Regions from separate parts of the Paraburkholderia sp. RAU2J genome, predicted to be linked through region 2. Evidence: riboswitches for the same ligand, from Rfam matches in the RefSeq annotation. Region 2 holds a riboswitch; the other holds the start of a gene.
The links. Region 2 has a riboswitch for thiamine pyrophosphate ahead of B0G69_RS04640 (FAD-dependent oxidoreductase). Riboswitches for the same ligand answer to the same signal wherever they lie in the genome.
Positions count from the first base shown of each region.

Region 1: another riboswitch for thiamine pyrophosphate. It lies ahead of thiC (phosphomethylpyrimidine synthase ThiC); the one in region 2 lies ahead of B0G69_RS04640 (FAD-dependent oxidoreductase).

Region 1 is NZ_RBXG01000001.1:2,620,958-2,624,893, reverse strand. Features, by position in the region: gene B0G69_RS12015 (hypothetical protein) at 1-239, opposite strand, end outside; gene B0G69_RS12010 (GreA/GreB family elongation factor) at 940-1,350, shown strand; TPP riboswitch at 1,492-1,610, shown strand; gene thiC (phosphomethylpyrimidine synthase ThiC) at 1,703-3,634, shown strand.
Region 2 is NZ_RBXG01000001.1:994,476-998,411, forward strand. Features, by position in the region: gene thiE (thiamine phosphate synthase) at 1-121, opposite strand, end outside; gene B0G69_RS04630 (thiazole synthase) at 118-933, opposite strand; gene thiS (sulfur carrier protein ThiS) at 982-1,179, opposite strand; gene B0G69_RS04640 (FAD-dependent oxidoreductase) at 1,245-2,375, opposite strand; TPP riboswitch at 2,607-2,730, opposite strand; gene B0G69_RS04645 (ABC transporter ATP-binding protein/permease) at 3,138-3,936, shown strand, end outside.

The DNA of each region.
Region 1 (3,936 bases), 1.6 Mb from region 2:
CTGAAATCCGCGCACGCGAATTCGTGAAGGCACTGATAGCTCACGACCGCGGTCACGCGCGTCCCGGTGCGCGCCCCCTTCGGCGACAACGACAATGTGCCGCCGTCGCGCCCGACCTGATAGTGACCGCTGCGCGCCGCGGCGATTCGCCCGCCGCTATCGACGAAACGCGCCGCTACACGATCCCGCGCCGGCACGCCGTCGTTCACCTGCAACGCGACCTCCACGCCGCTCGTCACGCCCGGAGGCACATTGAGAACGTCAGCGTGAGCGCGCAGCCGGCACGCGCCGCCAGCAGCGTCATGGCCCCCGCCACTGCACCGAGCGTCCGCAACCGCGATGGGTTCGTTTTCATGCGCACTCACCCGTAGGCCGACTCGATTCGTTTCGCATCAGCGATGCCGTCCGGCGCGATGTCACCGAACCGGGCAGCCGCCTCTGCTGCAGACTCAATGAACAACGGGCACTTCACAAAGCCCGACAGAACCAGTAACGACATTTTTACGATGTGCTTGAATGCATCCCAAGTGCTACCGCGCCGCCCGTTGCCCGAGCACAAGGCCGACGCGGATCGAATCGGGCGACGCTCGGCCGCGTGCTAACATGGACCTTTCTATGGCGCTGCTTTCCGTTTTCAGGCGACGCCTTCACCCCCTTCTGTCGACACCTGCCGGCTACTTCGATGCGCTTCCCGACTTCCCGTGCCCTCATCCGCTTGCGCCCCCGCCGCGCAACCGGTGACGCGCGCGCGGACTTCGCGCCGTGTCCGGCCGGCGAGCCGTCCCGAACGCTCCCGCTCTCCGCCGCCCGGCTCCCGATCTAACGCTGCTAGCTCCACTGTTCAGGCCGCGTCGTCCCCAAGGGGACTTTCTTCGGGCGCCGGGCTGAACGCTTCCGCACGCCGTTCTCTTTTATGCAGATCGAATTGGAGTACCCGTCATGAAAAAGACGAAACCCTGTTATCTGACCGAACTCGATGTCGCCCGCCTCGAGAAGCACGCATCCGCGCCCGGCGCGAGCGCGAAACTGCAGGACATGCTCGACGACGTCCTCGAGCGCGCCGTGATCGTTGATTCGCGCGAAATTCCGGCCAACGTGGTGACGATGAATTCGCAAGCCACCCTGACCGACGAAGCCAGCGGCGAACAGATGACCTGGACCGTCGTCTATCCGCCCAACGCGGACTTCGCGCACGGGCGCCTGAACGTGTTCTCGCCGGCCGGCCTCGCGCTGCTCGGCGCGAAGCGCGGCGAGCGCATCCGCTTCACGCCGCCGAGCGGCACGGAGAAAGTGCTGAAGCTCGACAAGATCCTGTATCAGCCCGAAGCCGGCGACAATTTCTCGCTCTGATCTCGTTGTAACTCAAGCACGCCGCAGCTCGCCCGCCTGCCCGTCACAATCAGCACAGGACACGGTGGGCCGCGCCGCGATGCGCGGTTCGGTTCAACCGGACGGGTTGCCAAGTCGCGGGTGGCCGGTGTATCGTGTGCGCTGCTAACGCGGGGGTCCTGCGTCGCATGGAGCTTGGAGGTCCGTGCCGCGCGGGTGAGAAATACCCTTTGAACCTGATCTGGATAATGCCAGCGCAGGGAAGCGTACGGATTTCGCACTCCAGCTCCATCGCCTCACCTCTCGCGCGATTTCCGACTACTTCCGTCTCGTCTCCTGCTTAGCTGCCCACATTGCTTTGCATGGAGATACGATGAACGCCAATCCAAAATTCCTGTCCGCCGACGCTCACGTCGATGAAGCCGCTGTCGCGCCGCTGCCGAATTCCCGCAAGGTCTACGTGAGCGGTTCGCGTCCCGACATCCGCGTGCCGATGCGAGAAATCTCGCAGGCCGATACGCCCGACAGCTTCGGCGGCGAAAAGAATCCGCCGGTCTATGTCTACGATACGTCGGGCCCCTACTCCGACCCGGACGCGAAGATCGATATTCGCGAGGGCCTGCCGGCGCTACGTCAGGCGTGGATCGAAGAGCGCGGCGACACCGAAGCGCTGACGGGTCTGTCCAGCGACTTCAGCCGCGAGCGCGCCGCCGACACCGCCACCGCCGGCCTGCGTTTCCAAGGCCTGCATCGCACGCCGCGCCGCGCGATCGCCGGCAAGAACGTGTCGCAGATGCACTACGCGAAGAAGGGCATCATCACGCCGGAGATGGAATACATCGCGATTCGCGAGAACCAGCGCCGCGCCGAGTATCTGGAGAGCCTGAAGACGAGCGGTCCGAACGGCGAGAAGCTCGCCGCGATGATGGGCCGTCAGCATCCGGGCCAGGCGTTCGGCGCGAGCGCGTTCGGTGCGAACGGCCTCACGGCGATCACGCCGGAATTCGTGCGCGAGGAAGTGGCGCGCGGCCGCGCGATCATCCCCAACAACATCAACCACCCGGAAAGCGAGCCGATGATCATCGGCCGCAACTTCCTCGTGAAGGTGAATGCCAACATCGGCAACTCGGCGGTGACGTCGTCGATCGGCGAGGAAGTCGACAAGATGACGTGGGCGATCCGCTGGGGCGGCGACACGGTGATGGATCTGTCGACCGGCAAGCACATTCACGAGACGCGCGAGTGGATCATCCGCAATAGCCCGGTGCCGATCGGCACGGTGCCGATCTATCAGGCGCTCGAAAAGGTCAACGGCAAGGCGGAGGACCTGACGTGGGAAATCTTCCGCGACACGCTCATCGAACAGGCCGAGCAAGGCGTCGACTACTTCACGATTCACGCGGGCGTGCGCCTGCAGTATGTGCCGTTGACGGCCAAGCGCATGACCGGCATCGTCTCGCGCGGCGGCTCAATCATGGCGAAGTGGTGTCTCGCGCATCACAAGGAAAGCTTCCTGTACGAGCACTTCGAAGACATCTGCGAAATCATGAAGGCGTATGACGTGGCCTTCTCGCTCGGCGACGGCCTGCGTCCCGGCTCGATCTACGATGCGAACGACGAAGCGCAGCTCGGCGAGTTGAAGACCTTGGGCGAACTCACGCAGATCGCGTGGAAGCACGACGTGCAGACGATGATCGAAGGCCCCGGCCACGTGCCGATGCAGTTGATCAAGGAGAACATGGACCTGCAACTGGAATGGTGCGACGAAGCGCCGTTCTACACGCTCGGGCCCCTCACCACCGACATCGCGCCGGGCTACGACCACATCACGTCGGGCATCGGCGCGGCGATGATCGGCTGGTTCGGCACGGCGATGCTTTGCTACGTCACGCCGAAGGAACACCTGGGCCTGCCGAACAAGGACGACGTGAAGACCGGCATCATCACGTACAAGCTCGCCGCGCACGCCGCCGATCTGGCGAAGGGTCATCCGGGCGCGCAGGTGCGTGACAACGCACTGAGCAAGGCGCGTTTCGAATTCCGTTGGGAAGACCAGTTCAATCTCGGCCTCGACCCGGACAAGGCGCGCGAATTCCACGACGAAACGCTGCCGAAGGATTCGGCCAAGGTCGCGCATTTCTGCTCGATGTGCGGCCCGCACTTCTGCTCGATGAAGATCACCCAGGACGTGCGCGAATTCGCGGCGCAACAAGGCGTCACCGACGACGAAGCGCTGAAGAAAGGCATGGAAGTGAAGTCGATCGAGTTCATGAAGAAAGGCGCCGAGATCTATCAGCGGCAGTAAGGTTCGATAGGCAGATCGGGCAGCGCTTTAGCGCCGCCCGATTCCGCCACGAACCTGCATCGCAGCATCACAGCCCGCCACTGGCGGGCTTTTTCGTCTGTGCGAGGGTATGCGGCGCCGGGCACGCCGCATGCTGGACGAAGGGAAACATTTGATTACGAAACCGTCAATCCGCTGACAAGCTCACACATCTGGATACGCGACGCACGGCTAACATCGAATGCATGAACCGGGGGCTTTTGTCTCTCTTACGTTTCGGCGGTTACGACCAACAAACCCAATTAACCAACCGGGAGTCAGCA
Region 2 (3,936 bases):
ACGGCGCGTGCGTCGGCGGCCAGTCGCCCAGGCGCGCGCGGATGCGCTCCGTGGCTTCGGTGAGTTCGTCGGCGGGCGGCCAGAACAGGTCGCGATTCTTCAAGGCCAGTGTTTGCGTCATGCGGCGCTCCCGTCTTGGTGCCAGAACGGCATGCCGACCACCGGCGTGCTCGCGTGCGCGCTTTCGCGCTCGGCCATCGGCCCCGCCAGAAAAGCCTGGCGGCCCGCTTCGACGCCCAGCGCGAACGCGCGCGCCATCGCGTCGGGGTGCGTCGCCTGCGACACCGCGGTGTTCAGCAGCACGCCGTCGAAACCCCACTCCATCACCTGCGCCGCATGCGATGGCACGCCGAGCCCGGCGTCCACGATCAGCGGCACGTCCGGCAGCCGCTCGCGCAGCACCCGCAGCCCGTAAGGATTGATCACGCCCTTGCCGGTGCCGATCGGCGCGCCCCACGGCATCAGCGCTTCACAACCGGCGTCGAGCAGGCGGCGGCCGATCACGAGGTCTTCGGTGCAATACGGCAGCACTTTGAAGCCGTCCTTGATCAGCTGCGCGGCCGCTTCGATCAGGCCGACCGGGTCGGGCTGCAACGTGTAGTCGTCGCCGATCAGTTCGAGCTTGATCCAGTCCGTTTCGAAGATTTCGCGCGCCATGTGGGCGGTGGCCACCGCCTCGCCGACCGTCAGGCAGCCGGCCGTGTTCGGCAGGAGCGGCACGCCGTGGCGCTTGAGCAGATCGAAGAAGCCGGCTTCGGCGCCGCCTTCGTTCATCTGCCGGCGTAGCGCGACGGTCACCATGCCGGGGCGCGCCGCGTCGATCGAATCGGACAGCGACTGCAGCGACGGATAGCGCGAGGTGCCGAGCAGCACGCGGCTCGCGAAGGTTTGGCCGTACAGCGTAAGCGCGTCGGCCGTTTGGGGGGAAGTCATTTGCATCATCGGGTCTCCGGCAAAGCGTGGCGGGCGGCGGGGCAGCGCTTAGCCGCCGGCCACGGGTTGCACGACGTCGAGCCGGTCGCCCGGCTGCAGCGCGCGCGCCGCATGCTGCGTGCGCGCGACGAAATCGCCGTTCAGCGCGACCGCGAACGGCGGGCGCGCGCCGTACGCGGCGAGCGCATCGGCGACGGTCGCGCCTTCGGGCAGCGACAACGGCTTCTGATTGATATGAATGTCCATGGTGTTCGAATACGGTTCAATCGATGGCGAAAGCGGCGGCCGAGCGGCATGGGACCGCGCAACGCTCATGCTGGCTCCCGCGCGCAGTCCTGTTGGAAAAGCTCGCTCCAGCGGGCGTCGCGGCGCCACTCGGCGAACGCGTCGGCATCGCCGATACGGCCGTCGAGCAGCGCCGACGCGAAGCGCACGGCTTCGTCGGCGACCTCCGGCACGATCATGTAGCCGTGCCGGTACAGCCCGTTCACGCGCAACGTCCGCGCGCCGTCCCACAGGAGCGCCGGACGGTGGTCCGGCAAGGTCGGGCGGCATTGCGAATTCAGTTCGAGGATGCGCGCCTCGCCGAAGCCCGGATGCACCGAAAACGCCGCGCTCAGCAGTTCGAGCGCCGAGCGCACGCTGACCGGCGACATGTCCTCGCCTTCGACTTCGGTGGCGCCGATCACGTACAGGTCGTTCTGCTTCGGCGCGATATAGAGCGGATAGCGCGGATGCAGCAGCCGCACCGGGCGTGTCAGGTTGATACCGGGCGCATGCACCCGCGCGACTTCGCCGCGAATGCCCCGCAGCGTGGGCAGCACGGGCTTCGCGCCGAGGCCCCGGCAGTCGATCGTGATGCGCCCGGGCGGCAGCGACTGCTCGTCGACGGCCGTGTTCCAGTGGGTTTCGACGCCGCGCTCGGCAAGGCCCGCGGCCAACGCGGCCAGCACCTGGCGATTATCCAGTTGGCCTTCACGCGGCAGCAGCCAGCCCTGGTTGAAGCGGCCCGCCAGCGCGGGCTCGGCCGCGCCGACCTGCGCGCCGGTCAGCGTCACGAAACCGCCGTCGAGCAGGTCGGCCGGCGCGTTCGAGCGCACCCGGCGTTCGAACAGCGGCGCTTCGGTGCGGTCGGCATGATGCCAGACGACCAGCGTGCCATTGCGTTGGAAGAATACCGGCTCGGGCAATTCGGCCAGCACCTGCGGCCAGGTATCGAGCGAACTCGCGCCAAGGCGCGTGATGAGCAACTCGGCGCTGGCGGCTTCGGCGAGCGGCGCCAGCATCGCCGCGGCGACCCACGCGGCGGCCTGCGAGCCGGCGGCGTCGCCGCGCTCATACAGCGCCACGCGATGTCCCTGGCCCGCCAGACGCCATGCGACCAACCGGCCGCAAAGACCGCCGCCGAGAACGGCGAAATCAGGTTGGGCGGACCGGTTCATCGCGCGGACTCCCGCGTGTGCTTTGGTCTACGGCGGCAAGCAAGGCTGAAGCACGACGCGCCGACGGCGACGTAGCGAAGAGCAAAACACATATCTGAAGAATAGGCGGTCATCGAGTCCTTTCCGTACGGCAAAGAAACGCACGTACCCAGGACGAAACCGGCGGGTCAAGCCGGCCGGACAATACGCGCGTACCGAGGTACGGACGCCGTCCGGCGGGGAATGGAAGACTGGCTGCTTCCGGAAACTTCCCGCGCCGGTATTACCCGGATCGGGTGCAAAGGGTCTCTCTCAGCCTCGCCGCCGCAGCCTGAAAATCAAGCCGCCTGTGGGCGAAGCACCCCTGTTTCGTCGCAGCTCATTAGACCATAAAAGGCGCGGCGCCCGCAAACCAGCGGCTCGCGCGGCAGCATGGGTTTCAACCGGCACCCTGTTTCGTTGCGGCGATGTGGGCGGAGCCGAGGCTCTGGCACAATGCCGGGACCGGATGCCGCATGCGCGCTTCGCCGCATGCGCGGCGGGCGCCGCCGGGGCGAAGCCCTTAAGCGAAAATTAATTTTCGCTTAAGGGCCTCACGCCAGAATCGGGCGGTCGCCCAGACGCGCGTTCACCGAAACACGACGCCCGGGCAGGTATCGCACCGCCGTCGCAGAGCGGCCCGACATTGGGCCGCTTCGCGGCGCAATAGCCCGACATGGGCCGGCCGGAGTCGGGTCGGCGCTTCGGATCAGCACTTCGGGCCTGCACTTCATCAGGACGCTCATGACACCCAATTTTTCCTCCAGCCCCGCGCTGCCGCCCGACGAAAAAGTCTCCGCCTGGAGCCTGATCAAACCCTACTGGGTTTCCGAAGAACGCAAGACGGCGTGGGGTTTGCTCATAGCGATCATCGTGATGAACCTGCTCGTCGTGTGGATCAACGTGCGGCTGAACCGCTGGAGCGCCGACTTCTACAACGCGCTGCAAAGCAAGAACGTGCACGATTTCCCGCACCTGCTGATGGTGTTCTCGGGACTCGCGTTCGGCTTCATCATCCTCGCGGTGTACGGGCGATATTTGCGTCAGATGCTCGGTTTCCGCTGGCGCCAGTGGCTGACCACGCGCTATCTGAACGAGTGGCTGCACGACAGCGCCTTCTACCGGATCGAACGCGACCGGCTTGCCGACAACCCCGACCAACGGATCAGCGACGATCTGCAGTCGTTCGCCACCACCACGCTGTCGCTCACGCTCGATCTGCTGTCCACGGTCGTCACGCTCGTGTCGTTTATCACGATCCTGTGGTCGCTGGCCGGTGCGCTGACCATCTCGCTCGGCGGCATGCCGTTGCAGATTCCCGGCTACATGGTGTGGGCCGCGGCGCTGTATGCGGTGGTCGGCTCGCTGATCATCCAGAAGGTCGGCCATCCGCTCGTGTCGATCAACTACCAGGCGCAGAAAGTCGAGGCGGATTTCCGTTTCGGCCTCATCCGGCTGCGTGAGAATGCCGAACAGATTGCGTTCTACAACGGCATGGACACCGAGAAGTCGAACGCGCACTCGCTGTTCGGCCGCATCCGCG